Regions from separate parts of the Fundicoccus sp. Sow4_H7 genome, predicted to be linked through region 2. Evidence: predicted binding sites of a transcription regulator. Region 2 holds the regulator's gene; the other holds the start of a gene.
The links. The regulator LexA, encoded in region 2, represses DNA repair genes until DNA is damaged. The targets are predictions, from matches to a motif close to CNAACANNTGTTNG.

Region 1: uvrA (excinuclease ABC subunit UvrA) is a predicted target of LexA. The motif match lies at 1,779-1,792, and genes of this name have one in related genera.

The regions. Positions count from the first base shown of each region.
Region 1 covers NZ_JBQKME010000014.1:28,885-32,319, reverse strand. The annotation lists gene phoU (phosphate signaling complex protein PhoU) at 1-93, shown strand, start outside; gene ACTQ54_RS11105 (substrate-binding domain-containing protein) at 396-1,376, shown strand; gene uvrA (excinuclease ABC subunit UvrA) at 1,861-3,435, shown strand, end outside.
Region 2 covers NZ_JBQKME010000003.1:34,025-37,459, reverse strand. The annotation lists gene ACTQ54_RS04295 (ABC transporter ATP-binding protein) at 1-391, opposite strand, end outside; gene ACTQ54_RS04290 (YneF family protein) at 605-814, opposite strand; gene ACTQ54_RS04285 (DUF896 family protein) at 893-1,144, opposite strand; gene lexA (transcriptional repressor LexA) at 1,254-1,868, shown strand; gene ACTQ54_RS04275 (adenine phosphoribosyltransferase) at 1,921-2,433, opposite strand; gene recJ (single-stranded-DNA-specific exonuclease RecJ) at 2,430-3,435, opposite strand, start outside.

The DNA of each region.
Region 1 (3,435 bases), on a different contig from region 2:
GCTCAAAGTTTAGAACGTATCGGAGACTATTTAACGAATATTTGCGAACGCATTATTTATTTAGATTCTGGTGATATTGTTGAGTTAAACTAGTGAAAATTAATTTATCCACCGTCTGTAACTTACTGGCGGTGGTTATTTTATTTATTAGAAGTATTTAATGTCTTCATAATAAATTTAATCGTATCTTATAAAAATAAATAAAATTGTTGACAATAAGTTTTTATAAACATTACAATTTACACAATGTTTACAATAATTTTACATTAAATACACAAACCGTTGTTATAATAAATTCATACGGTAAATCGGCAACTATGCTTTTTTACCTGTATAGTTAATTGTCGTGTATCATTATGAGACGAAAGTCTTAAAATTAAAGGAGAGATTTCTTAATGAAAAAAGCATTAAAAGTTTTACCTGTATTAGCTGCATCAGCGTTGGCACTTTCATCAATTTCAGCATTAGCTCAAGAAGGTCCAATCAACGTTGTTTCTCGTGAAGATGGTTCAGGTACTCGTGGAGCATTCGTAGAAATCGTTGGTGTTGTTGATGAAAACGACGACGATATGACTACTCTTACCGCTGTTATCCAAAACTCAACTAACGGTGTTATGCAATCAGTAGCTGGCGACCCTGCGGCAATTGGTTACATTTCATTAGGTTCATTAGACGATTCAGTTAAAGCTTTAACTGTTGATGGCGCAGAAGCTACTCCAGAAGCTATCCTTGCTGGTGACTACCCAATCGCACGTCCATTTAACGTAGCTTGGTCTGAAGAAAACTTTGACGAAGTTACACAAGACTTCTTATCATTCATTCTTTCAGCTGAAGGTCAAGCAATCGCTGAAGATGAAGGATATATCCAAGTAACTGCAGATTCTGAAGAAGCTGTTGAAGATGAAGAAACATCTGAAGAAGCTACAGAAGAAACAACAGAAGAAGTTTCAGAAGAAACAACAGAAGAGGAAACAACAGAAGAGGCTTCTGAAGAAGAAACTGCTTCTACATTACCTTCATACGAGCCTTCAGGTTTAGAAGGAAATATTGAAGTTGTTGGTTCAACATCTGTTACAGGTTTAATGGAATCATTAGCTGAAGCTTACCAAGCATTAAACGAGGGTGTTACTGTTAATATTACTTCAAACGGATCTACTGCTGGTATGGAAGCTGCTATGAACGGTACAGCTAACTTAGGTATGGCTTCTCGTGAATTAACTGATGAAGAAAAAGAAGTTTTAGAATTTGACGCTATCGCTATCGATGGTATCGCAGTTGTTGTTCACAATGACAACGCATTAGAAGATATCTCTTTAGATAACGTTCGTGCTATCTTTTTAGGTGAATTAACTGACTGGTCAGAATTAGCTCAATAATTTTAACGTTTAAAGCGAGTTTGGGGCTAAAAGTCTCAGATATCTAAAAAACAGAAATCACTATTTCATTTACGAACTAGTGGTTTCTGTTTATTTTATTGTCTTTAATTAAATAATTTTCAACCGAGCGCGACCCAACCGCTCGGATGAAATCACTCTTTCAACTGAGCGCGACCCAACCGCTCGGATGAAATCACCCTTTCAACCGAGCGTGACCTAACCGCTCGGATGAAACTACTATAATATCATTCAGAATCCCACCAAACCGACACAACACACATTAACCACCATCAACACTATCATTACAATTTATACACGCTAATAAAATAGCTAACTCAACTTAATAACATGCCAAGAAACACCGGAATCGTAAGTTTCTCATGTTCCAATCTCATTTTTTAGCGAACAAATATTCGTACTTTTTTAAAGATATGTGGTACAATATGGCGTGTAAATCTATTTCTTAGAAAAGAGGCATCCTTAGATGGCAAAAGATAAAATCGTTATAAAAGGTGCAAGATCACATAATTTAAAAAATATAAACTTAGAAATTCCCCGTGATAAACTCGTTGTCATGACCGGTTTGTCAGGATCAGGTAAAAGTTCTTTAGCTTTTGATACCTTATATGCAGAAGGTCAAAGGCGCTATGTAGAAAGTTTGTCTGCTTATGCTAGACAGTTTTTAGGTCAAATGGATAAGCCAGAAGTTGATTCAATTGAAGGCTTAAGTCCTGCCATATCCATTGATCAAAAGACAACCAGTCATAATCCACGTTCAACAGTAGGGACAGCGACAGAAATCAATGATTTCTTAAGATTACTTTATGCTAGAGTAGGTGTTCCTTATTGTCCTAATCACCATATACCCATTGAACGTTCCTCAGCTGAGCAAATGGTCAATCGTATTTTAGAACTTCCAGTAAAGACCCGTATCCAAATTTTGAGTCCTTATGTAAGAGAAAAAAAAGGTCAACACAAAACAGGTTTACAAAAAATCGAAAAAGAAGGTTATATCCGTGTTAGGGTCGATGGTGAAATCTATGATATTACGGAAGTACCTGAATTAGAAAAAAACAAAAAGCATACCATTGAAGTTGTTGTAGACAGAATTGTCATTAAAGAAGATATTCGTTCCCGTCTATTTGACTCTGTTGAACAAGCTTTGCGTTTTTCAGACGGTTATATTGTTGTGGATGTTAATAATGGTGAGGATGTCTTGTATTTTAATGAACATTATGCCTGCCCCTTCTGTGATTTCACAGTCGATGAATTACAACCACGTATGTTTTCTTTTAATGCTCCTTTTGGCGCATGTAGCGAATGTGATGGCTTAGGTGTACGTTTAACCGTTGATGAAGAACTTGTATTACCGAATAAAAGTAAGACTTTAGAAGAAGGGGTATTTGTTCCATGGAATCCAATCAGTTCTAACTATTATCCTTCGATGTTAGAACAATTTTGTAAAGCATACAAGATTCCAATGGATGTTCCTTATGAAGAACTGACAAAAGAACAACAAGAATTATTAAAATATGGTTCCCCAGATGCTAGCTTTAAATTTACTTATGAACCGATGTCAGGTGGCAAGAGAACGATTGATCATGTTTTTGAAGGTGTCATGAATAATGTCGAAAGACGTTTCAATGAGACTAATTCAGATTATACACGTGAAGTCATGCGCCAATTTATGCAAGAACTTGCTTGTCCTGCATGTAAAGGTCAACGTTTAAATCCAGAAGCCTTATCAGTAAAAGTTGGCGAAAAAAATATCGCTGAAGTGACCGATCTTTCGATTCATGATTCGCTCGATTACTTCAATCAACTTGAATTTAGCATGTCCAATGATTTAATTGCTAAACCGATTTTAAAAGAAGTGACGGATCGTCTAACTTTTTTAAACAACGTTGGTTTAGACTATCTAACATTAAGCCGTGTGTCAGGTTCCTTGTCTGGTGGCGAGTCGCAACGTATTCGTTTAGCCACACAAATTGGGTCTAACCTGAGTGGCGTGTTATATATTTTAGATGAGCCTTCTATTGGTTTGCATCAAAGAGACAAT
Region 2 (3,435 bases):
CAACAAGTCGAATTGAAGTCAAGTCATTCGTTGCGTGCGCCATTAAGTCACCTGTACGATTTTCTTGGAAAAAAACAGCATCCATCTTTGTAAAATGAATAAATAATTGTTGTCTTAATATCTTTTCTAATTTTGCTGATGTTCCAAAAATAGAAGTTCGCCAAAAATAGCGCATTACATATTGAGCGATTGCAATGGCTAATAATACCAATACCCAATAAAATAATTGTTGACCAGTTAATGTACGGTCAGTAAGACCATCAATAATGGTACCAATAATCATTGGAACAATAGCTGCCAATATACTCACTAAGAGTAATAAGCTTGATCCAATAATATAAGCCTTCCTTTCTTGCTTAAAAAACCAGCTTAAACGTTTAAAAATATCCATCTCTGCACCCTTTCGTAAAAAACTCTATTTTATAGTTTACCATGTTTTTATAATATAAACCAAAGCTTTGATTAACAAATCATTAAAATATATTAATTTATTATTATTAGTTCGATAATTATGAAATTATCAAACCTTTTTCGCCCCTTAAGGTATAAAACAACAAAAAAGACTACCTAACAGGCAAATGTTAGATAGCCTATAAACCTTATATTAACGCTGTTTCATTGAGTTCATAATTTGTTGAACTCGTTTCTTTGATGGCTTTTGACCCATTTGTGTCATCATTTGTGTTATCATGCGCTCATCAATTGGTGGGTTTTCTTTAAAATAATTCATCATATAACGTCTAGATACAAAGAAACCAGCTACAAAACCAACGATAAGTGCAACTATAATTAAAATCCATCCCCAAAATGGCATACCTATCCCTCGCTTTCATCCATATGTATTGTTATTCTACTAAAAAATTTTAACTTTGACTAGTTAACTTTTATCGTTCTAATCTTCTAAATGACGATTATGTAATTTCTTTTCTTTTTGAATTTGTTTAACTTTATTTGAAGTTAAATCATTGCCTCTAGGATCAACTATTTTTATCCCTTCAACATGATTCCTCATACCTGATCTAAATGCTTTTAAGTATTTTTCACGTAAATCATTTTGTTCACTCAGTTCTTCGGGACTAAGGCCTACTGTTTTTTTCTTTTTAGCTAATTCATTAATACGCTCAATTAATTTTTGATCAATCAAGTAAAACACCTCTTTTCCTAAAAAATATTTACAAAGCACGAACATTTGTTTGTGTTTTTAATAAAGGTTTGATACAATTAACTTAATATAAGTGAAAGAGTTGATTCCATTGAGTAACCTATCTACTAAACAAAAGAATATTTTACAAGTCATTGCAGACTCAATTGCATCAAATGGATATCCACCAACTGTTCGAGAGCTTGGAAGTATGATTGGTTTATCTTCAACTTCAACGGTACATGGACACTTGTCTCGTTTGGAAAAAGCAGGTTATATTCAACGAGATGCATCAAAAACACGTACAATTGAATTAACACCAATTGCTCTTGACTTACTAGGTCTTAATAACAATCAAATTCCGTTACTAGGTCGAGTTGCTGCTGGTTCACCCATTTTAGCAGTTGAAGAAGCAACAGATTACTTCCCCATTCCTCATGATTTGCCATATGATCCAAGTGAATTATTTATGCTTGAAATCGATGGAGAAAGTATGATTAATATCGGTATCATGGACGGTGATTACATTACTGTACGCAGACAATCCTCAGCCAACAATGGCGATATCGTCATCGCATTAACAGATGAAGATGAAGCTACTTGTAAGACTTTTTATAAGCGTAAAGATTACTTTGTTTTACGTCCAGAAAACGATTCGATGGAAGATATTATTTTATCTAATGTTTCTATCCTCGGACGTGTCGTAAGTCTGTACAGAAAATTTTAAGAACACAAAGCAATCGAATGTGAGAATCAATTCACATTCGATTTTTTTTGCATTAAAACTCCATTAAGGTTTTGATGTTGTAATCTTTAATCAATTCGCGACCTTTTAAGTCCATTAATTCAATTAAAAACGCACAACCTACAACAACTCCGCCTAATTTTTCAACTAAATCAATTGAAGCTTTGATAGTTCCACCTGTAGCTAATAAATCATCAATAATTAACACACGTTGACCTGGTTTAATTGAATCTGCATGAATCGTTAATGTATTTTTCCCATACTCCAAAGAGTAATCGACTTCAATAACTTCTCGAGGTAATTTTCCTTTTTTACGTACTGGAATAAAACCAATATTTAATTCATATGCCACTGGGCAACCAACAATGAAACCACGGGCTTCAGGTCCTACTATGACATCAACTTCCAAATCTTTTGCAAATTCAACAATTTGATTTGTAGCTTCTGCAAAAGCTTCTCCATCTGCCATTAATGGGGTAATATCTCTAAAGATAATTCCTTCTTGAGGGTAATTGTCAACACGTGCAATATAATCTTTTAAATTCATCTTTGTTCTTCCTTTTCTAATGTCTTTTTGACTTGGTTAAGCGATTGGAAATTTAGTAATTCTTCAACTTTCATGGATTCACGGAATTCATGCATGGCTGGTAAATTAGCTAAATCTACTTTCTGCTTAATATTTTCGTTAAATAATAAACGACCACCATTCATTGTAACAAAGCTTGCTTGAAAAAACAGCTTAAGAATTAATTTAATTTTTGTTAACGGTATTTGCGTTTCATTATTTAGTACTCTAACTACATTTTTTGCATCAATAGCTTTATTTTTTTGTATCCAACGGTAAACAATCGCTGTTTCATCTCGTGTTGGTAAACCTAATAAATATTTCGATTCTTTAGTATAGGAACCTAAATAAACTGTCTCCCAAAACTGGATGAGTAAAAGTTCTTCTAATAATTCAATCTTTTTTGGTGGCTCAACGATTGCTAAATATTTTATTTCATTGTTATTTATTAAAGTACTTATTTGCTTAAGATCACTATACCTTATTGCATAGGAAGTCTTTGATATTTTTTCTCGATAAACATCAAATATTGGTTGATGTTCAAATACATAAAGTGTGTGCTGATAGTTAAAAAAATCAGTTGGGATTTGGCTTCCCCTTTTATCAACCCACTGACTACCATTCATTCCAATATCTTTTATCATCAATTGTGGTGTTCTGGTCTGCTGCCACTCATTAATTGCTAATTTGCCTACGATTGATATTTGATTGGATAATTGTAGATACTGATAATCGGCTTTACAATTAAATCCTATAGCATTTAATACGGAAGGATCTTTACTTGCTTGATTTTCTGCTAAGAGTAACTTCAAATGTTGTTGCTCCGTACCAATCCATCTCAATTGATCAATAGTTACATTTTCAAAAGCAAAAATAGGTTTAGGATTGTCGATACCAAATGGTCCTAATAAATCAACTTCTTCAATAAATTGGTTGCTAACATCGGATAAACCTAAGCTTAAATTAATTGTTAAGCTTGGTGTA